2 linked regions of the Glaciimonas sp. PCH181 genome follow. Each later gene encodes a partner of the first gene's protein in a complex. Links are inferred from orthologs where the notes say so. Each region holds a gene or a part of one and is shown on either strand. Other genes may lie near its edges. The genes, in order: secA and secY.

Region 1 (13,068 bases):
CAAAGCGCCGGTTTGCCTACGCCACGCTTTCTGGTGCTGGATTCTCTTAGTGCATCGGCTGAAGAATTGCGTCAATTGCCGGATGTTCTGGGTTTGCCGTTGATGCTTAAAGCGCCGCATGAAGGCTCGACTATCGGCATCAGCAAAGTAAATAGTTACGCAGATATTGATGATGGCTTCGCTTTGTGTGCGAAGTATGACGAGGTCGTGCTGGCGGAGGAATTTATCGCCGGACGTGAGCTGACAGTACCGGTATTGGGCGCTGGTCGTACTGCGCGGGCGCTGCCTATCGTGGAGATTCGTGCACCGGATGGCAATTACGACTATCAGCACAAATACTTCACCGATGACACCAAATATTTATGCCCCGCGCCGTTGGATGAAGCGTTGACACAGCGGATACAGGCGCTGGCCGTACAGGCTTTCAATGCGATTGGTTGCAAAGGCTGGGCGCGGGTCGATTTTATGTTGCGGGCCAGTGATAACGCACCGTTTCTGTTAGAGATTAACACTTCTCCCGGAATGACCGGCCATTCGTTGGTGCCGATGTCGGCAAAACAGGCGGGATCTAGCTACGAAGAATTGTGTGTCGAGATATTGGCGTCGGCGGCGCTTGATTTGAAGCCGACTAAAGAATGGACTCCTGACTGAGTAGTGCCAGAGGTCGGCTTAGTAGTGTGTTCCAGCAAGGTTTTGCATTAGCAAACGGTGTAAGCATTAGCGATAAAGATAGCAACTATGTGGCAAGACATCAAAATATTGAATGCAACTTCCAATGCCTTGTTTGGGCTGGTTTTGCTCGTCTTGCTGGCATCCGGGGTGTGGTGGCTGGCACAGCGCCCGATGTTTACGTTGAAGGTAATTCGGGTTGAGGGCGTAGACCAAAGTGAACTGCGCCGGGTGAATCCATTGACGATACGCGCCAGTGCATTGCCGCGTATCAAGGGCAATTTTTTTACATCTAATCTGGATTCGGTGCGGGCAGCGTTTGAGTCGGTGCCTTGGGTGCGCAAAGCTTCGGTGCAACGTGAATGGCCGAATCAGTTGGTGGTCACAATTGAAGAGCATCAACCGCTCGGCACTTGGGATGACGATGGTCGCTTGTTGTCGGCCAAAGGCGATTTGTTTATCGCCAATCTGGACGAGGCGGAAGAGGATGGCGATCTCTTGAAATTTGGTGGTCCTACTGGTAGCGAGAAAGATGTTCTGGCACGTTTTGCAGAATTTCAGAAATGGTTCGCTCCGCTCAAGTTAACGCCGGTTGACGTGGAATTGTCGCCGCGCTATGCCTGGAGCGTAAAGCTGGATAACGGTATGACCGTGGCACTGGGGCGAGAGCAAAGCAAGACGACTTTGCATGAGCGCGTTGATCGACTGGTAGAGATTTACCCGCAGTTGTTGTCGCGTTTGCAGGACCGCATTGAAAGTGTGGATATGCGTTATCCGAATGGTCTGGCGTTAAAGGCGAGTGGCCTTGGCGCGGGATTGGGAAATAAGAAAAAATAAGCGAAACATTATGACTAAAGACGCAAAAAATCTGATCGTTGGCCTCGACATTGGCACCTCTAAAGTGGTGGCGGTGGTGGCCGAGATTCTGCCTGACGGACGCCATGAAGTGATCGGACTTGGTCAACATGAATCCAAGGGATTAAAGAAGGGAGTCGTGGTCAACATCGAGGCCACCGTCGAGTCTATCCAGCGTGCGCTGGAAGAGGCAGAACTGATGGCAGACTGCAAGATTCGCAATGTGTACACCGGCATCGCCGGCAGCCATATTCGCAGCTTCAATTCCAGCGGTATGGTCGCTATCAAGGACAAGGAAGTCACCGCAGCGGATGTCTCGCGGGTGATCGAAACGGCTAAAGCAGTGAACATCCCGACCGATCAGCAATTGCTGCACACGGTGCCGCAAGAGTTTATTGTCGATAGTCAGGAAGACGTGCGTGAACCAATCGGCATGAGCGGTATCCGACTAGAAGTAAAGGTGCATATCGTCACCGGCGCGGTCTCTGCGGTACAGAATATCGTCAAGTGCGTTCGTCGTTGCGGGCTGGAAGTATCGGATTTAATTTTGCAGCCAATGGCCTCGGCCGACGCTGTGCTGACCCCCGATGAAAAAGAACTCGGCGTGGTCTTGGTGGATATCGGCGGCGGCACGACCGACGTCGCGGTTTTCACAGAAGGCGCGATTCGTCACACCGCTGTGATCCCGATTGCTGGCGATCAGATTACCAACGATATCGCGATGGCATTGCGTACGCCAACTGCAGAAGCAGAAGAAATCAAATTGCGCTACGGCGTCGCCAAGCAGATTCTGGCTGATCCTGGTGAAACGTTGGAAGTGCCCGGCCTGGGTGATCGCAGCTCGCGCAATCTGTCGCGGCAGGCATTAGCCGCTGTGATCGAGCCACGTGTCGAAGAGTTGTTCGCTTTGGTGCATCAAGTCGTGCGTGAGTCCGGTTACGAAGAGGTGTTATCGAGCGGTATCGTTCTGACTGGCGGTTCTGCATTGATGCCCGGCATGATCGAATTAGCCGAAGATATTTTCCTGAAGCCAGCACGTTTGGGAACGCCACATTACAGCGGTCAATTGGCCGATGTGGTGCGGAGTCCACGCTACTCAACAGTGCTGGGCTTGCTGCTGGAAGCAAAAAAACAGTATCTGCGCGGTTATATCGTGACGCGTCAGGAGGGTTCTGCAAAGGCTGTCTGGCAGCGCATGAAGGAATGGTTTTTAGGTAATTTTTAAACGTCAATCGTTGACGTAGCAGTCAATGAACCGATGGCATCAATATTGCTGTACGAGTAGTTACTAATAACGGCGATAGAACAAACGCAGCAGATGTAGCAGGACATTATTAAATTGGCTGGTAAATGTTTATGGTTGTTTTTTGTTGTTAATGTAACGCGCAGTTCTCAGTTGCTAGGCCTCACACCGCGTGATGCCTATTGACTGGATGCTGCAACTTTATGAGGAAACATCATGGAAATCGATATGCTTGACAATGCAACGCTGGGTACCGTGATTAAAGTCGTTGGCGTCGGTGGCGCTGGCGGCAATGCGGTTCAGCATATGATCAATAAGGGTGTTTCGGGAGTCGAGTTTATCGCTGCCAACACCGATGCCCAGGCGCTGAAGCAATCCAAAGCGCATAACGTGATTCAGATCGGTGATACCGGTCTGGGCGCAGGGATGAAGCCGGAAGTCGGCCGTCAATTGGCGGAAGAGTCCCGGGCGCGGATTGAAGATGCACTGCGCGGTGCGCACATGGTATTTATCGCAGCCGGTATGGGCGGCGGTACTGGTACTGGCGCTGCGCCGGTGGTCGCACAGATCGCTAAAGAACTAGGCGCGCTGACGGTTGCGGTGGTGTCCAAACCATTTTCTTACGAAGGTCAGAAGTGCATGGACCTCGCTGATGAAGGTCTGGAAGCGCTGTCTCAACACGTTGATTCGTTGATTATTATTCTTAACGAAAAGCTGGAAGAGATTTACGAAGACGACAGCATGGTTGAATGGCTGGAACACGCCGATGATGTGCTCAACAATGCGGTAGCCGGGATTGCAGAAATCATTAACGTACCGGGTCATATCAACGTCGATTTCAATGACGTTAAGACGATCATGGGCGAACAAGGCAAGGCGATGATGGGAACGGCAACAGCGCACGGCGTTGACCGCGCTCGTCTGGCGGCCGAACAAGCTGTCGCGTCGCCGTTGCTGGATGGTATCGATTTGTCCGGTGCGCGTGGCGTGTTGGTGAATGTGACCGCAAGTCGCAGCCTGAAGGGTAAGGAAATCAAGGAAGTCATGGCAACTGTGCGTGCGTTTGCAGCACCGGACGCGTCGATTGCGCAAGGTATCGCCTACGACGAAACCATGGGCGACGACATCCGTGTCACCGTAGTAGCAACCGGCCTTGGTCGTGCTCGCAAATCGGTGCAATTGGTTCAGCCGCAAATGCTGCGTACTGGAACGCACAATGAACCGATGATGCAGCATGGTCATGGTCATTCCAGCGCGCATTCCGGCCATGGTAGTTCGTCATTCGAAGGCATGAAAGCGCCAGCAGTATGGCGTCGTGAGTCGGCTTCGGATACGGTTCGGGCATTGGAAAAGAATGGCATGGAAACGTATGACATTCCGGCTTTCCTGCGTAAGCAAGCGGACTAACAGTAATAACTAGCGGGGATATTTTATGGCGGCTAAGTCGCCACAGAATACTTTCCGCGAACGAGTGTAAACGAGGGATGCCCTGCAAAACAACGTGGAACAGGGCATACTTCGGAACGCCGCGTCGCTCTGGCGCGGCGTTTTCTTTGGGCGGCTGGAAAGTAACATTTCTGCTGTCACAAACCAAGAAGGCGATCATTTTCGGCGAGTAGAAACGTCGGTAAACGAAGCGGCTTTTCATTATTCGACGTAACGATAAAAATGTTAAACGCGTAGTAGCAGTTTTCACCATTTTCATCATGCAAACCATATTAATTAGATAAAAGGACAGTCATCATGACAATCAAAATCGGCGATACCGTGCCAGAAGGCAAATTAGCAGAGTTCATCGAAAATGAAACAGAAGGTTGTTCGCTTGGACCAAATACTTTTAACGTTAGTGATTTAGTCAAAGGCAAGAAAATCGCCTTGTTCGCCGTACCGGGCGCATTCACGCCAACTTGCTCCGCCAAGCATTTGCCAGGCTATATTCAGCTTGCCGCTGAATTCAAAGCTAAAGGCGTAGATGAAATTTGGGCAATTTCGGTCAACGATGCTTTCGTCATGGGTGCATGGGGCCGCGATCAAAAAGCCACAGGTATCGTACGTTTATTGGCTGATGGCAATGCCGATTTCGTCAAGTCTCTGGGTCTGGAAGCAGATTTCGGTAAGTTCGGCATGGGCACACGTTCGCAACGCTTCTCCGCTTTCATCGATAACGGCGTGGTCAAACAATTGAACGTCGAGCAAGGTGGCACTTTTGAAGTATCGAAAGCAGAAGTCTTGTTGGGACAAATCTAAATCGCGTTGCAATCTTTGATTGCATGATCGATTTGATAATAAAACGGTGCCTTGAGCGCAAATGCCGTTCAGTTAAGACTGGACGGCATTTTTATTTTTCTTGTAACGTTCGTGCCAGCTGTTAACCTATGCGTAAATTACCAACCTCTGCACCATCGCATACAACTGCCATAAAACAAGAATGCCGTTCAGCGTTAACTGAGTGGCATTAAGCCTTGAGCGTCGTTTTATTTTGGGTGTTCCCCACTAAATCCGGCAAAGAGTGGGATGAAATACCGATCCGTATTTTTTTCCCCACACGGCAACACATCGTTACAGTCGAACTTTTGGGTAACATCTATAATGACAACATGTTAAAACAACGCACTATCAAAAAACTTGTCAAAACTGTTGGAATCGGATTGCACTCCGGCACCAAGGTTGAATTGACCTTACGCCCGGCTGCAATTGATACCGGGATCGTCTTCCGGCGTATTGATCTGGATCCGGTGATTGATTTTCCCGCCTCGGCGAACAGTGTTGGCGATACACGCATGGCGTCGGTGCTATCCAAAGATGGTGAGCGCGTATCCACGGTGGAACATTTGCTCTCAGCCTGCGCCGGTTTAGGGATCGATAATTTATACGTCGATCTGACTGCAGAAGAAATTCCGATCATGGACGGCTCCGCCTCCTCATTCGTATTTCTGCTACAACAAGCGGGCTTGGAAGAGCAAGGCGCTGCCAAGAAATTTATCCGTGTCAAAAAGACTGTTGAAGTACGCGAAGGTCAGGGCGACAAGGAAAAATGGGCGCGTCTTGAGCCATGTAACGGCTTCAAGTTAAAGTTTTTTATTGAATTCCATCATCCTGCCGTCGACGGCACCGGCCAGACTGCTGAAGTCGATTTCAGTATTGAGTCGTATGTCAAAGAGATCGCCCGTGCGCGTACTTTTGGCTTTATGCAGGACGTTGAGACTTTGCGCGGGATGGGTTTGGCCCGAGGCGGTTCGCTGGAAAATGCGATCGTCATGGATGAGTATCGGATTCTGAATAGCGATGGTTTACGCTATGAGAATGAGTTCGTGCGGCACAAGATATTGGACGCCATCGGTGATTTATATTTGATCGGCCATCCTCTGCTAGCCAGTTACGTAGCGCATAAGTCCGGGCACGCTATGAATAACCAGTTGTTGCGGGCATTGCTTGCGCAGCCGGATGCCTATGAAATTGTCAGCTTTGATGATTTGGCGTTAGCGCCGGATACGTATCAGCGGCAGGCAACTGAGGAATGGGCGTTGAATTAAGCTAATGTCTTGTGGGCCGCTAAGTTTAGGGCGTATATCAATTCACAGCTTCCTTTGCATTCGTTATCAGTTGCGACACTGCGGGATTATCTTAAATAATCGCGGCTTTACCGTCTCTCGCAACGTTGATTTATCTATTAGATTGCTCTTTATAGCGGCCAACCAGCGCTGCAAGAGCAGCCTTCAATGCTTCGTTACGGGGCGATTCCTCCAGCGATACGGCCAGATTGGAGAATGCAGAAGCCGCTTCCGGGGTCAGGCTAAATTGCTTGACTGGGGTGATTTTTTTGAGGTTTTGGCTAACTTGCACTTTGATTCGGATTCCATTAACCTGCCAGTTCTCCGCCAGCAAATAGCTCTGTAGCTTCGGTAATTGCTGTTTCAGCTTGGTCGCCAATGCGGCATTTGGAGCAGACAAGACTAACTGCCCAGCGTCAAAATGCAGGACTTCGCAGGCCGCAAACATGCTTGGCAATCCAATTCCACATTGTTTTTGCAATGCTGCCATGCGGCCCAAAGTTGGCAATAACGCTGCCATTTTGTCGTCACCGCGCAGGAAATCGGAGGCGTCGCGAGAGACCGCCCTGGAAAATTTTGAGCCTGTCTTCGCTTGCCCAAACGAAGAGGAAAATGAGAGTTTGCGCATGATGACGAAACCATATCACGTAACCGCCAAGCCCAGACCGCGACGATGCAAGTAATTTTGCTGCATGCACGCTTTGCCAGAGCCAAATCGATTACGTTGGGCGTGCGCCATTTTGCGTTGATGGGGGCCATTTTTCTGGGCGCAGTCCTATGCGCAACGGCGTTGGTCTATTTAATCACTTTTCGTTATGCAGGTAGCATCCCCTTTTTATCAAAGTATTCGACTGAACCAGCCGGTAATGCACCGGACAGTAATCAATACTTGAAAGAAAATTTAGCCGCAATGGCAGTCAAATTAGGCCAGATGCAGGCCCAACTGTTACGACTGGATGCACTTGGAGAGCGCGTTCAGGGTTTGGCAGGCGTCAAGCCGGAAGAATTTAATTTCAAGGAAATACCCGGAACCGGCGGCATCGAGCCAAGCAACGTCAAAGAACGGACGTCCCACGTTTTGAGTATGGATGAATTTCAACAGGCACTGGCTGGCATGTCACGCGATATAGGCTATCGCGCCGATTATATGAATGTGGTGGAAACCACGTTAATGAACGATAAAATCAAGGGCAAATTGTTGCCAACCAATCAACCGGTTGCGGTCAATTACAACTCATCCAGTTTCGGCTGGCGACTAGATCCTTTTACCGGCCATAGCGCGTTTCATGAAGGGCTGGATTTTCCTGCCGCGACCGGCACGCCTATCGTCGCCGCTGCTGCCGGTGTGGTGATCGCTGCCGAGTATCATCCCGCTTATGGCAACATGCTCGACATTGATCATGGCAATGACATCATTACCCGTTATGCACATACGTCGAAACTATTGGTAACAGTAGGTGACATCGTGCGGCGCGGTCAGCATATTGCAGATATTGGCAGCACGGGGCGTTCAACTGGGCCGCATCTGCATTTTGAGGTCAGAATAAAAAATGTGGCGCAAGATCCGCGTAAATTTCTGGCAGCGGGGACTGATCAGGCGAAAATGGCGGAGTTGATGATTAAATAACACACATTTCTTTTTTATCCGTTATAAAGATGCATCAAACCTTACAAATTGGCGCGTTAGGTATTGTTTCCTGATGCATAACCCCAACCTGTCGAAGGTCGCATGATAAAATCCGTTACTTAATTAGTGGTAGTCCGGTTTTGTGTTACTGCATTTCCAGACCTCTAAGCATTTTGTTCGTTTCGCTTTCCTTGTTACCGACCCATGCTTTATATTTTACGTTTATGGTTGATGTAAAAATAGCGTTGTCCAATGGAAGCGCGAAATACCTCCGATACCTTTTTTAGAATCCAAGCATGTCATTACTGACCCAGATTTTCGGTAGCCGCAACCAGCGACTGCTCAAGCAATACCAAAAAACTGTAAGCCAAATTAATGGTCTCGAGCCGACAATGGAAAAGTTGTCGGACGAGCAGTTACAAGCTAAAACGTCGGAATTCAGGCAGCGCATCGCCAAGGGCGAAAAACTGGATGATTTGTTGCCGGAAGCGTTTGCAGTTTGTCGCGAAGCCGGTAAGCGCGTCCTCAAAATGCGCCACTTCGATGTGCAGTTGATTGGCGGAATGGTCCTGCATTACGGCAAAATTGCTGAAATGGGTACTGGTGAAGGTAAAACGCTGATGGCAACGCTGCCAGCGTATTTGAATGCATTGGCTGGCAAGGGCGTACACGTCGTGACCGTCAATGACTATCTGGCACAGCGCGATGCTGACTGGATGGGTCGCCTATATAGCTGGCTAGGTCTGACTACGGGTGTGAATTTGTCCGCTGTAGAGCACGATGATAAGCAAATTGCGTATGCGGCTGACATTACTTATGGCACCAATAACGAGTTCGGCTTTGATTATTTACGCGATAACATGGTGTTCGAGGCGCGGGACCGCGTGCAACGTGTCCTAAATTTCGCGATTGTCGATGAAGTTGACTCGATCCTGATCGATGAAGCGCGAACGCCACTGATTATTTCCGGTCAAGCCGAAAATCATACCGATCTTTATCTAAAAATCAATGCTGTACCGCCGCTGCTGACCATGCAAGTGGGCGAAGAAACACCGGATGGTAAAGGTAAAGTTGAAGTTCCTGGCGATTACACCAAGGACGAAAAAGCCCATCAGGTATTGTTGACAGAAGCTGGCCACGAAAAAGCTGAACAAATCCTGACAAGTATGGGATTGCTGGCAGAAGGCGCATCATTGTATGACGCTGCCAATATTAGCCTGATTCATCACTTGTACGCTGCGTTGCGCGCGCATTCGCTGTATCACAAGGATCAGCATTACGTGGTTCAAAACAGTGAAGTCGTCATCGTTGATGAATTCACAGGCCGGATGATGCAAGGGCGTCGTTGGTCGGATGGCTTGCATCAGGCGGTGGAAGCGAAAGAAGGCGTGAAGGTTCAGAACGAGAATCAAACGCTGGCATCCATCACTTTCCAGAACTATTTCCGTATGTACGGCAAGCTGGCCGGGATGACGGGTACGGCTGATACTGAAGCCTACGAATTCCAAGAAATTTACGGTCTGGAAACCGTCGTGATTCCGCAAAATCGACCGAATCAGCGTAAAGACCGTCAGGATCAGGTCTATAAAACGTCGATGGAAAAGTACAACGCAATGTTGCACGATATCCAGGATTGCTACGAGCGCGGACAACCGGTCCTGGTTGGTACAACTTCTATCGAAAACTCAGAATTATTGTCTGGCATTTTGGCCAACGCCAAGTTGCCGCATAACGTGTTGAACGCCAAGCAACATGCCCGCGAGGCAGAAATTATTGCCCAAGCGGGTAGCCCGAAGGCGATCACCATCGCTACCAACATGGCAGGTCGCGGTACGGATATTGTGCTGGGCGGCAATGTAGAAAAACAAGTTCAGTTTATCGATGCGGATGACAGCCTGACTGATAGCCAGAAGGAAGCGCAATCGGCCAAGTTAGTCAATGAATGGCAATCACTGCATGACCATGTGACGAATGCGGGTGGTTTGCACATTATTGGTACAGAGCGCCATGAGTCGCGTCGCGTCGATAATCAGTTGCGCGGTCGTGCAGCGCGTCAGGGCGATCCAGGATCGTCGCGTTTTTATCTGTCATTGGATGACGCTTTACTGCGTATTTTTGCCGGTGACCGTGTACGCGCCATTATGGATCGTCTGAAAATGCCGGAAGGCGAGCCTATCGAGGCTGGTATTGTTTCTCGTTCGATTGAGTCCGCGCAGCGTAAAGTTGAAGCGCGTAACTTCGATATTCGTAAGCAATTGCTGGAGTACGATGATGTCGCCAACGATCAACGTAAAGTAATTTATCAACAGCGTAATGAATTGCTGGAATCGACCGATGTGTCGGAGATGATCGGTTCATTGCGTCACGGCGTGTTGAACGATACTTTCCGTACTTACGTGCCTGCAGAATCGCTCGAAGAGCAGTGGGATATCCCATCGCTGGAGACCGCATTAGTCAACGAATTGCATCTTGAAGTCCCGTTAGCAAAGACATTAGAAGCTGAGCCTAATCTAACCGATGATGAGTTGCTGGATCGCGTTTTGACCACTGCTGACGCTGATTACGCCGCTAAATCGGAAGTCGTTGGCAAAGAATCGTTTGCCGGTTTTGAGCGCAGCGTCATGCTGCAAAGCGTTGATAGCCATTGGCGTGAGCATCTGGCAGCGCTGGATCATCTGCGTCAGGGTATCCATTTACGCGGTTACGCACAAAAGAATCCAAAGCAGGAATACAAGCGCGAGGCCTTTGAGTTGTTCGGTCAAATGCTTGATCTGATCAAGAATGAAGTTGTGCGCGTAGTGATGACGGTGCGTATCGAAAACCGCGAAGAGATTGAGGCAGTGGAAGAAGAGCTGTCGCAATCGCATCTGGAAAACGTGCATTATCAACATGCCGAATTCAATCCTAATGCTGCCGCAGAAGAGTTGTTAGCGCCGACCGCGCATCCGGATGAGGTGAGATTTCAATCGCCTTTCGATGCAGTGCCTAAAGTCGGACGTAACGATCCATGCCCATGCGGCAGCGGCAAAAAGTACAAACAGTGTCATGGGCAGTTGGCGTAAAAATTTGTTGGTGAACAGCTACTAAGTCACTGATCAAGTTGCTAAGAAATGAAAGCGGAGCCGGGAAACCAGCTCCGCTTTTTTTTGTGGTGAGCCGCGATCATTGGCACCGAATTCCCCGATACGTGCTTATCCGTTTTAAAATAGCGACCGCAATTGGATAAAAATAGGATCCCTAAATGATCAGTCATTGATCCCTCAATGATCTTTACCCGATTCCCCGGCGATCGTTGCCTTTACCCATTTTCATGCGTCATTTTTTCCTATTTTCCGAGAGATATTCATGGCCGTTAATTCCCCCATTCCCGTTGCCTCTGATCTGAAGGCTGTTACCGGTATCGAACTTGGCCACACGGAGGCTGGTGTGCGCAAAGCCAATCGCAAGGACTTGCTCGTCATGAAACTGGCACCCACGGCAACGGTTGCCGGGGTGTTCACGTTAAATCGTTTTTGCGCTGCACCGGTGCAGGTCTGCAAGGCGCATCTGGAGGCGGCACGGGTTTCTGGCGCGCCGATTCGAGCGCTGGTGGTAAATACCGGCAATGCAAATGCAGGAACGGGTGAAGCCGGTTTGGCTGCGGCAAACGCCACCTGCGTCGCCTTGGCCGAGTTGCTCGGTTGCGCTGCGGAACAGATTTTGCCGTTTTCAACTGGTGTGATTTTGGAGCCATTGCCGGTTGAGCGGATTCAGGCTGGCTTACCCGGCGCGTTAAAAAATCTGCAAGCCGATAACTGGTTTAATGCAGCAGAAACGATCATGACTACCGACACTCAGCCGAAAGCGGCGTCGCGGACGGTCACGATCGCCGGTAAGCCGGTAATCATGACTGGGATCAGCAAGGGCGCTGGCATGATTCGACCAAATATGGCGACCATGCTCGGGTTTCTGGCAATTGATGCCAAAGTTGCGCAGCCGGTGCTGGATCACTTGGTCAAGCAAACTGCCGATCAATCCTTCAATTGCATCACGATTGATGGCGATACATCGACTAATGACTCGTTCATGCTGATTGCCACTGGCGTCGGTCCACTCGAAGTCGATAGTATTGATTCTCCCGAATATACGGCGCTGGCAGCAGCCGTGACTGAATTGTCGCAGCACCTGGCGCAAGCCATTATCCGTGACGGTGAAGGCGCAACCAAATTCATTACCGTCACCGTTGAAGACGGGCTGAATGTTGAGGAATGCCGCAAAATAGCGTATTCGATTGGTCATTCTCCACTGGTTAAAACGGCATTTTTTGCATCTGATCCTAACCTCGGGCGAATTTTGGCGGCGATTGGGTATGCGGGTGTGGATGATCTGGATGTAAGCAAACTCAACCTGTATCTGGACGATGTCTGGGTTGCCAAAAATGGTGGACGCAATGTCGACTATCAAGAGGCCGATGGACAACGTGTCATGAAGCAAAGTGAAATCACGGTACGCGTCAAACTGGGACGCGGCGATGCTGCTGCCACGATCTGGACCTGCGATCTGTCGCACGACTATGTAACGATTAATGCCGATTACCGTTCTTGATTGATGCATAATGTTCAAGCGGCAATATGCGCTATTTCGTAATGTTGCCTTGCGGGTATCATTCTTTGCTGTTTGAATAATCAGATTGATTGGCTTTACATGAAACAACTAGACCATTTTTTAATCCGTGCTGAAGCTGTTCTGGCACGACTTGAGGCGACTTTGCCTAACCCGAATTCAGCGCCAGACTGGCGGGCAGGGATCGCGTTCCGCTGGCGCCAACGCAATGGCAATCAAGGCGGCGGCTATTTGCAAGTAGTGCGTCATATGTCCGATATCGGTTTGTCCGACCTGCATAATATCGGCCCGCAAAAGTCACAGATTGATCAAAATACGCGTCAATTCGTCGATGGTAAACCTGCCAACAATGTATTGCTGACGGGCGCACGTGGCACCGGAAAATCGTCGTTGATCAAGGCTTGTCTGAATCAATATGCGCCGCAAGGTTTGCGTTTGATTGAAGTCGATAAAGACCATTTGGCAGATTTGCCGGATATCGTCGATCTGGTTGCAGGTCGTGCAGAGCGCTTTATTATTTT
Region 2 (9,619 bases), on another replicon or contig:
AGCGAAAGTGGAGCGGATCGAATACGATCCAAACCGTACTGCGAATATCGCGTTGTTATGTTATGCAGATGGTGAGCGTCATTACATCATTGCAGCTAAAGGCATGGCAGTTGGCGATCAAGTGATGAATGGTTCGCAAGCGACGATTAAGTCGGGTAATTGCCTTCCAATTCGTAACATTCCTGTCGGTACGATCATGCATTGCGTTGAGATGCTTCCAGGTAAAGGCGCTCAAATGGCGCGTACCGCTGGTGCTGGCGTTGTGTTGATGGCACGCGAAGGAATCTACGCTCAGGTTCGTCTGCGTTCTGGTGAAGTCCGTCGTGTGCACATTGAATGTCGTGCAACGGTTGGTGAAGTCGGTAATGCTGAACACAGCCTGCGTAAGATTGGTAAAGCGGGTGCGATGCGTTGGCGTGGTGTTCGTCCTACCGTTCGCGGTGTGGTAATGAATCCGGTTGACCATCCTCACGGTGGTGGTGAAGGTAAGACTGCAGCTGGTCGTCATCCAGTTTCGCCATGGGGTCAGCAGACAAAAGGGAAGAAGACACGCCGCAATAAGCGTACTACTTCAATGATCGTCTCGCGCCGTGGCAAGAAATAAGGGGTAACACATGACACGTTCATTGAAAAAAGGGCCGTTCTGCGACGCCCATCTGGTGAAAAAAGTTGAGGCTGCTCAGGCAATCAAAGACAAAAAGCCAATTAAGACTTGGTCGCGCCGGTCGACTATCATGCCGGACTTTATCGGTTTGACGATTGCCGTGCATAACGGTAAACAACACGTCCCGGTTTATGTTTCCGAAAATATGGTCGGTCACAAACTCGGCGAATTCGCATTGACCCGTACGTTCAAAGGTCATGCTGCCGATAAAAAGGCTAAGAGATAAGGTCCGATGATGGAAACTAAAGCTACCCTCCGCGGTGTGCGTCTGTCGGCCCAAAAGGGCCGTCTGGTCGCAGACCTGATTCGCGGCAAAAAAGTTGATCAAGCTCTTCATATTCTGACGTTTAGTCCGAAGAAGGGTGCGGCTATCATCAAACGTGTTTTGGAGTCCGCAATTGCGAACGCCGAGCACAATGATGGTGCAGATATCGACGAACTGAAAATCACGACGATTTATGTCGAAAAAGGTTCGGTCCTAAAGCGCTTCACAGCGCGTGCAAAAGGCCGTGGTGATCGTATCTCGAAGCAATCCTGTCACATTTACGTGACTGTCGGAAACTAAGGAGTCACGATGGGACAGAAGATTCATCCAACCGGTTTTCGACTTGCGGTAACGCGTAACTGGGGTTCACGTTGGTATGCTGGCAATAGTAATTTTGCCACTATGCTGAACGAAGATCTTAAAGTTCGTGCTTACCTCAAGAAAAAACTGAAGAACGCCTCCGTTGGCCGTGTTGTTATCGAGCGCCCTGCAAAGAACGCACGTATTACAATTTACAGCTCACGTCCAGGTGTTGTTATCGGTAAAAAAGGCGAAGACATCGAAGTATTGAAGTCTGCGTTGACAAAACTGATGGGCGTACCAGTTCACGTTAATATCGAAGAAATTCGTAAGCCTGAAACTGACGCCCAACTGATTGCTGATTCGATTGCTCAGCAGCTCGAGAAGCGTATTATGTTCCGTCGTGCGATGAAACGTGCGATGCAGAATGCAATGCGTTTGGGCGCGCAAGGTATTAAGATCATGTCGTCTGGTCGTCTGAATGGTATTGAAATTGCTCGTACAGAATGGTATCGCGAAGGTCGTGTGCCACTGCACACTCTGCGCGCTGACATTGATTACGGTTTTGGCGAAGCTGAAACTACGTACGGCATTATTGGTATTAAAGTCTGGGTTTATAAAGGCGATCGTTTGCCTAACGGTGAAACGCCGGTAGTTGACATCCCTAATGACGATGACAAAAAGCGTCGTGGTCCACGTCGTGACGATGGTAAGCCATCTAGCCGTCCACGTCCTAAAACTACTACGGCAGGTCCAGGTGCGCCAGTTGCGCGTCCAGCCCGTGCCAAAAAGCCGGATGGCGCTGCTGAAGGTGCTCCTGTTGCGCCGGCTGAGAAAGCAGGAGAATAATCATGCTGCAACCAGCACGCAGAAAATATCGTAAAGAGCAAAAAGGCCGCAATAAAGGCATTTCGCATTCACGCGGCACTGCCGTGTCGTTTGGCGAATTTGGCCTGAAGGCGGTTGGACGTGGTCGTATCACTGCGCGTCAGATCGAAGCGGCACGTCGCGCAATGACTCGTCATATCAAACGGGGTGGTCGGATCTGGATTCGTATTTTCCCAGACAAACCAATTTCGCAAAAGCCTGCCGAAGTCCGTATGGGTAACGGTAAAGGTAATCCTGAGTACTACGTGGCTGAAATTCAGCCAGGTAAAGTGCTGTACGAGATGGATGGCGTCGATGAAACACTCGCGCGTGAAGCATTCCGTTTGGCTGCAGCTAAATTGCCGCTATTGACCACGTTTGTCGTGCGTCAAGTCGGCCAATAATTGGAGTGAATCATGAAAGCATCTGAACTCCGCGACAAAGATCAAGCGGCATTGACTAAAGAGCTGAAAGAATTGTTGAAGGCGCAGTTTAGCCTTCGTATGCAAATCGGTACTCAGCAATTGAACAATACGTCGCAATTGAAGAAAGTTCGTCGCGATATCGCACGGGTAAAGACCGTCATCAATTTGAAGGGCGCCCAGTAATGAACGATCAAGTGAAACAAGCGCTGAAGCGCACGCTGGTTGGTAAGGTCGTGTCCGACAAAATGGATAAGACTGTTACCGTCCTGATCGAACGCCACGTAAAGCATCCTCTGTATGGCAAAATCATCGTACGTACTAACAAGTACCATGCGCATGATGAAGCTAATCAGGCTAAGGAAGGCGACGTAGTTGAAATTCAGGAAGGCCGTCCTATTTCCAAGACTAAAGCTTGGAGCGTGACGCGTGTGGTACAAGTAGCACAAGTTCTATAAATATTTGTTGCGAGCCAGGCATTTTGATGTAATAATGCTTGGCTTCGCTCTTCTTGGTTTCCGATAAGAGCGAAATAAACACCCTGCAGTTAATAAGTAGAATTAGCAAGAAGTTTTGGAAGTCGTCCACCTAAGCAGTACATCCATCAGGGTGTTTCTGACAGGACCAAGACTGACCGTAAATCCGCATAGGCGGCCACGAGTTAAGTTGGGAAAGAAAATATTATGATTCAAACGGAAAGCCGGCTCGAAGTGGCCGACAACACTGGTGCGCGTGAAGTAATGTGCATCAAGGTTCTGGGTGGTTCCAAGCGTCGTTACGCCAGCATTGGCGATGTTATCAAGGTAACAGTCAAAGTTGCTGCGCCGCGTGGCCGCGTTAAAAAGGGCGAGATCTACAACGCCGTGGTTGTTCGCACTGCAAAAGGTGTGCGTCGCCCGGATGGTTCGTTGGTTAAGTTCGATGGTAATGCAGCTGTGTTGTTGAATGCAAAGCTGGAGCCAATTGGTACGCGTATTTTTGGACCAGTCACTCGTGAATTGCGCACAGAGCGCTTCATGAAGATTGTTTCACTCGCGCCTGAAGTGCTGTAAGGAGTCGAGATGGATAAGATTCGGAAAAGTGACGAGGTAATCGTCCTGACTGGTAAAGACAAGGGCAAGCGCGGAGTTGTAAAGCAACGCGTTGATGCTAACTTTGTTGTCGTTGATGGTATTAACGTCGCTAAAAAAGCGACTAAGCCAAATCCGATGACTGGTGAAACTGGTGGCATCGTTGATAAGCTGATGCCAATTCATGTGTCAAATGTTGCGTTGTTTAACGCAGCAACTGGCAAGGCAGATCGCGTTGGTTTTAAAGACGTGGACGGTAAGAAGGTTCGCGTTTTCAAGTCCAGCGGCGAAGTTGTTAAGGTTTAAGAGATCATGGCCCGTCTCCAAGAGTTCTATAAAGAAAAGGTCGTTGCTGATCTGACAGCGAAATACGCTTACAAGTCGGCAATGGAAGTTCCGCGCATTTTGAAGATCACCCTTAACATGGGTCTGTCGGAAGCGATCGCGGACAAGAAAATCATTGAACACGCTGTTGGCGATTTGACTAAGATTGCAGGTCAAAAGCCGGTTGTGACCAAGGCGCGTAAAGCGATTGCGGGTTTTAAAATCCGTGAAGGCTACCCAATTGGTTGTATGGTCACTCTGCGTGGTGCTCATATGTACGAATTTCTGGATCGTCTGGTTACTGTCGCGCTTCCACGCGTTCGTGACTTCCGTGGCGTATCTGGTCGTGCATTTGACGGTCGTGGTAACTACAATATCGGTGTTAAAGAGCAAATCATTTTCCCCGAAATTGAATACGACAAAATTGATGCATTGCGTGGTCTGAATATCAGTATCACGACGACTGCCAAGACCGACGATGAAGCAAAATCGCTTCTCGCCGCATTTAAATTTCCGTTCAGAAACTGAGGTTGCCATGGCAAAACTGGCACTGATTAACCGTGAACAAAAGCGTGCTGACCTGGTAAAGAAATTTGCCGGTAAGCGTGCCGAGTTAAAGGCAATCATTGATGACCAATCGAAGTCGGAAGAAGAGCGCTACGAAGCTCGCTTGAAATTGCAAGCGTTGCCACGTAACTCAAATCCGACTCGTCAACGTAATCGTTGCGCCTTGACTGGTCGTCCACGTGGCACTTTCCGCAAGTTCGGTCTGGGCCGTATTAAGCTCCGTGAAATCGCCATGCGTGGTGAGATTCCGGGTATGACTAAAGCTAGCTGGTAATAGGAGAATAAGCAATGAGTATGAGCGATCCTATCGCCGATATGCTGACCCGTATCCGCAATGCGCAAGTAGTTCAAAAGACCGCCGTGGCAATGCCATCGTCGAAGGTCAAAATTGCGATTGCTAACGTCCTTAAGGACGAGGGTTACATCGAAGATTTTGCTGTTGCTGAAGCAGGTGGCAAAGCAGAATTGAAAATCGGTTTGAAGTATTATGCCGGCCGTCCAGTTATTGAGCGTATTGAGCGCGTATCCCGTCCAGGATTACGTGTCTACAAAGGCAAAGATGACATTCCAAATGTGATGAACGGCTTGGGTGTGGCAATTATTTCGACACCACAAGGTGTCATGACGGACCGCAAAGCGCGCGCAACCGGTGTCGGTGGCGAAGTTATTTGCTACGTCGCCTAAGGAGCCCAACATGTCACGTGTAGGTAAAATGCCGATTGCACTGCCAGCTGGCGCGGAAGCGACCATCACTGCAGAGCAGATCGTAGTAAAAGGCCCATTGGGCACACTGTTCCAATCCTTAACAGGATTGGTGACTATCGAAAACAACAACGGCACACTTAATTTCGCTGCGGCGAATGATAGTCGCGAAGCCAATGCGATGTCCGGCACATTACGTGCGCTGGTCAACAATATGGTTACCGGTGTTACTAAGGGCTTCGAAAAGAAGCTGAACTTGGTAGGCGTTGGTTTTCGTGCGCAAGCGCAAGGCGATAAGTTGAATTTGTCGCTCGGTTTCTCGCATCCTGTTGCTCACCAAATGCCTGAAGGCGTGAAGTGCGAAACACCGACGCAAACCGAGATCCTGATCAAGGGTATCGACAAGCAACGTGTTGGTCAGGTTGCTGCAGAAGTTCGTGCTTACCGCAAACCTGAGCCATATAAAGGCAAGGGCGTTCGTTACTCGGACGAAGTGGTAATCCTTAAAGAAACCAAGAAGAAGTAATAGGGGTTGACGATGGATAAGAAACAATCACGTCTGCGCCGCTCACGCCAAACGCGTGCCAAGATCGCAGAGTTAAAGGTGACACGCCTAGCAGTGCATCGTACTAACTTGCATATCTACGCTAGCATCATTGGCCCTGACGCAAAAGTGCTGGCTTCGGCCTCGACACTAGAAGCTGAAGTGCGCCAAGAGTTGGCTGGTCAGTCTGGCAAAGGCGGGAATACTTCTGCTGCATCGCTGGTTGGCAAGCGCGTCGCTGAGAAGGCATTGAAAGCAGGGGTTACCGAAGTTGCGTTTGATCGCTCCGGTTTCCGTTATCATGGCCGCGTCAAAGTGTTGGCAGATGCCGCACGTGAAGCTGGTCTGAAGTTCTAAGGGAAAATCGTCATGGCAAAAATGCAATCGAAAATGCAAAGCGATAAGCCAGATGATGGCATGCGCGAAAAAATGATTGCGGTCAACCGTGTAACCAAAGTGGTTAAGGGTGGTCGTATCATGGGATTCGCAGCATTGGCTGTTGTTGGTGATGGCGATGGCCGTATTGGCATGGGCAAGGGCAAATCGAAAGAAGTGCCAGTTGCAGTGCAAAAGGCTATGGAAGAAGCCCGTCGCAAGATGATTAAAGTAACGCTTAAGAACGGTACTTTACAGCACACTTTGACCGGCAAGCATGGCGCCTCATCAGTTCTGATGGCTCCAGCTAAAGAAGGTACTGGTGTTATCGCTGGCGGTCCTATGCGCGCTATTTTTGAAGTGATGGGTATCACGAACGTTGTGGCTAAGTCCAACGGTTCCACCAATCCTTACAACCTGGTTCGCGCCACGTTGAATGGTCTGGCAAAAATGAACACTCCATCGGAAATCGCTGCTAAACGCGGCAAATCCGTTGAAGATATTCTCGGCTAAGGTGATCATGATGACAAAGACTGTAAAAGTACAATTGATCAAAGGTTTGATCGGCACGCGTGAAACACATCGTGCGACAGTTCGCGGGTTGGGTTTGCGTCGTGTTAATTCGGTTTCCGAATTGCAAGACACTCCATCTGTGCGTGGCATGATCAATAAAGTGTCCTATCTTGTGAAAGTGGTTTCGTAAGCTTCGGCTTACGAACGGAGCAAATTATGGAATTGAATACTATCCAACCAGCAGATGGCGCTAAGCATTACAAGCGTCGTGTAGGTCGCGGTATCGGCTCGGGTATAGGTAAAACTGCAGGTCGTGGCCATAAAGGTCAGAAATCTCGTTCAGGCGGTTTTCATAAAGTGGGTTTTGAGGGCGGTCAGATGCCTTTGCAACGCCGCTTGCCTAAGCGTGGTTTTAAATCAATGGCAACTCCGTATAAAGCAGAAGTCCGCTTGTCGGAATTGGAACTATTGCCTGTTAATGAAATCGATATTTTGGTTCTCAAGCAAGCCGGCGTTATCGGTGAGCTAGCACGCGTGGTACGGGTTATTCTGTCCGGCGAGCTGACCAGAAAAGTGACATTGAAGGGCTTGATCGCAACTAAAGGCGCTAAAGCTGCTATCGAAGCCGTTGGCGGCACTGTTGCTTAATTTGGTTTACTGACTCGGAGCGACAATTGGCGACTACTCCCCAACTTGCAAAGAGCGCTGCTAGCGGCTTCCCTTGGGGACGTTTGTGGTTCTTGCTTGCAGCACTGGTTGTTTACCGGATTGGCGCACATATTCCTGTACCGGGTATTGATCCGACACAGTTGGCCCAGTTGTTTAAGCAGAACCAAGGCGGTATTCTTGGTATGTTTAACATGTTTTCCGGCGGTGCGTTATCGCGGTTTACCGTTTTTGCATTAGGGATCATGCCGTATATTTCGGCGTCGATCATTATGCAACTGATGTCAATCGTGTCACCCCAACTCGAGGCCTTGAAAAAGGAAGGCGAGTCTGGGCGACGTAAGATTACGCAATATACACGTTACGGCACATTGCTTTTGGCGACGTTCCAGGCGTTAGGTATTGCTGTAGCACTTGAATCACAGGCAGGTTTGGTACTTGATCCAGGTTTGGCTTTCCGTTTTACGACGGTTGTGACGCTGGTGACTGGCACAATGTTCTTGATGTGGCTAGGCGAGCAAATTACTGAGCGTGGTCTTGGTAACGGCATCTCTATCATTATCTTTGCTGGTATCGCTGCGGGCTTGCCTAATGCGGTCGGTGGATTATTTGAGTTGGTGCGTACAGGCTCAATGGCAGCGTTGTCAGCGATTTTAATCTGTCTAATAGTTGCAGCTGTAACGTTCGTGGTGGTGTTTATCGAACGTGGACAACGCAAGATATTGGTGAATTACGCAAAGCGGCAAGTTGGTAACAAGATTTATGGTGGTCAAAGTAGTCATTTGCCACTGAAGTTGAATATGGCAGGTGTGATTCCTCCAATTTTTGCTTCTTCAATTATCTTGTTCCCAGCGACGATTACTAGCTGGTTTATTTCAGGGGACACTACTAATCCTGTAGTGCGGTTTCTGAAAGATCTGGCAGCATCGTTGGCACCAGGCGAACCGATTCATGCTTTGTTGTACGCAGTTGCGATCGTATTCTTTTGCTTCTTTTATACCGCATTGGTATTTAACAGCAAAGAAACTGCAGACAACTTGAAGAAGAGCGGGGCGTTTGTTCCAGGAATTCGACCAGGTGATCAGACTGCACGTTATATCGATAAGATCTTGATGCGTTTGACATTAGCAGGTGCAGTTTATATTACCTTGGTATGTTTGTTGCCAGAGTTCTTGATTGCGCGTTGGAAGGTGCCATTTTATTTTGGTGGCACATCGCTGTTGATTATCGTTGTGGTCACCATGGACTTCATGGCGCAAGTACAAAATTATGTGATGTCGCAGCAATATGAATCGCTGCTTCGTAAAGCAAATTTCAAGGGCGGAATTCCTACGCGTTAAGTTGGATTGAGCGCCCAGAGGAACCAGTAGACCGAATGGCAAAAGACGACGTTATCCAGATGCAAGGCGAGATTCTAGAGAATCTCCCCAATGCTACATTTAGAGTCAAGTTGGAAAACGGACATATCGTCCTCGGTCATATTTCTGGCAAGATGCGGATGAACTATATTCGTATCCTTCCAGGAGATAAGGTGACGGTAGAATTGACACCTTATGATTTAAGCCGGGCACGGATTGTTTTCCGTACCAAATAAACAGTATTTAGAACCTTAAGCTGAAAGAAAGAGGGCCACCATGAAAGTGCTCGCATCAGTTAAGCGGATTTGCCGCAACTGTAAGATCATTAAGCGCAAAGGCGTTCTTCGCGTCATTTGCACAGAACCGCGCCATAAACAGCGCCAAGGTTAACTAACGTTATTGATCGAGGAATAACGAATGGCACGTATTGCAGGGGTAAATATCCCAAACCATCAACACACTGTTATTGGCTTAACCGCCATCTATGGTGTTGGCCGCCCACGTTCGCAGAAGATTTGCGATGCTACGGGTATTTCGACCAGTAAAAAGGTCAAAGATCTAGACGATAGCGAATTAGAAAAGCTACGCGATGAAATTGCAAAATTCATCGTCGAAGGTGATCTACGTCGCGAATTGTCGATGAACATCAAGCGTCTGATGGATCTGGGTTGCTACCGTGGTATGCGTCACCGTAAGGGTCTACCTTGCCGTGGTCAACGTACCCGTACCAATGCTCGTACCCGTAAGGGGCCGCGTAAAGCCGCTCAATCGCTGAAGAAATAATTAACTGCGCGTTGATTTGTAGTCGGATTCAAGGAAATTATTATGGCAAAGTCCCCCAATAACGCCGCAGCAGCACGTGTGCGTAAAAAAGTTAAAAAGAACGTTGCAGAAGGTATCGCGCATATTCACGCGTCCTTTAACAACACCATCATCACGATTACCGATCGTCAAGGTAACGCGTTGTCATGGGCGACATCTG

The links.
Region 2: the proteins of secA (region 1) and secY are in contact, whole or in part, in a crystal structure (PDB 3DIN), measured with the Thermotoga maritima proteins. The link is inferred for Glaciimonas sp. PCH181 from one-to-one orthologs. Residues at the interface, in WP_004082002.1 of Thermotoga maritima: Glu261, Ala262, Arg263, Lys300, Ala301, Arg302, Thr303, Ile304, Ile305, Leu323, Tyr324, Asp325, Pro326, Val329, Ser330, Tyr333, Ile336, Lys340, Phe345, Val349, Glu363, Phe364, Tyr374, Ser375, Gly376, Gly377, Glu393, Ile395, Thr482, Ser483; in WP_004081795.1 of Thermotoga maritima: Glu108, Gly109, Glu110, Glu111, Ala236, Glu237, Arg238, Arg239, Ile240, Thr241, Ile242, Gln243, Tyr244, Ala245, Arg246, Arg247, Val248, Thr249, Gly250, Arg251, Arg252, Val253, Tyr254, Gly256, Ala257, Ser258, Thr259, Tyr260, Leu261, Pro262.

Annotation. Positions count from the first base shown.
Region 1 is NZ_PYFP01000006.1:195,712-208,779, reverse strand. What follows is about bases 7,932-11,207. They hold secA (preprotein translocase subunit SecA), read left to right. Parts: upstream 7,932-8,241; coding sequence 8,242-11,007; downstream 11,008-11,207. Other genes in these bases: C7W93_RS24015 (M23 family metallopeptidase), read left to right, coding at 7,932-7,945. Outside these bases: C7W93_RS24050 (D-alanine--D-alanine ligase), read left to right, coding at 1-651; C7W93_RS24045 (cell division protein FtsQ/DivIB), read left to right, coding at 739-1,506; cell division protein FtsA, read left to right, coding at 1,517-2,749; cell division protein FtsZ, read left to right, coding at 2,984-4,174; C7W93_RS24030 (peroxiredoxin), read left to right, coding at 4,511-5,014; lpxC (UDP-3-O-acyl-N-acetylglucosamine deacetylase), read left to right, coding at 5,365-6,300; C7W93_RS24020 (hypothetical protein), read right to left, coding at 6,431-6,946; more of C7W93_RS24015, read left to right, coding at 6,992-7,931; bifunctional glutamate N-acetyltransferase/amino-acid acetyltransferase ArgJ, read left to right, coding at 11,291-12,529; C7W93_RS24000 (ATP-binding protein), read left to right, coding at 12,629-13,068. UniProt on the Escherichia coli protein: Required for protein export, interacts with the SecYEG preprotein conducting channel.
Region 2 is NZ_PYFP01000002.1:866,933-876,551, reverse strand. The notes cover bases 6,607-9,453. They hold secY (preprotein translocase subunit SecY), read left to right. Parts: upstream 6,607-7,287; coding sequence 7,288-8,619; downstream 8,620-9,453. Other genes in these bases: rpsM (30S ribosomal protein S13), read left to right, coding at 9,055-9,420; rpmJ (50S ribosomal protein L36), read left to right, coding at 8,914-9,027; infA (translation initiation factor IF-1), read left to right, coding at 8,655-8,873; rplO (50S ribosomal protein L15), read left to right, coding at 6,830-7,261; rpmD (50S ribosomal protein L30), read left to right, coding at 6,621-6,803. Outside these bases: rplB (50S ribosomal protein L2), read left to right, coding at 1-604; rpsS (30S ribosomal protein S19), read left to right, coding at 615-890; rplV (50S ribosomal protein L22), read left to right, coding at 897-1,229; rpsC (30S ribosomal protein S3), read left to right, coding at 1,239-2,078; rplP (50S ribosomal protein L16), read left to right, coding at 2,081-2,500; rpmC (50S ribosomal protein L29), read left to right, coding at 2,513-2,704; rpsQ (30S ribosomal protein S17), read left to right, coding at 2,704-2,976; rplN (50S ribosomal protein L14), read left to right, coding at 3,202-3,570; rplX (50S ribosomal protein L24), read left to right, coding at 3,580-3,894; rplE (50S ribosomal protein L5), read left to right, coding at 3,901-4,440; rpsN (30S ribosomal protein S14), read left to right, coding at 4,448-4,753; rpsH (30S ribosomal protein S8), read left to right, coding at 4,768-5,163; rplF (50S ribosomal protein L6), read left to right, coding at 5,174-5,707; rplR (50S ribosomal protein L18), read left to right, coding at 5,720-6,082; more of rpsE, read left to right, coding at 6,095-6,606; rpsK (30S ribosomal protein S11), read left to right, coding at 9,463-9,619. UniProt on the Escherichia coli protein: The central subunit of the protein translocation channel SecYEG. Consists of two halves formed by TMs 1-5 and 6-10.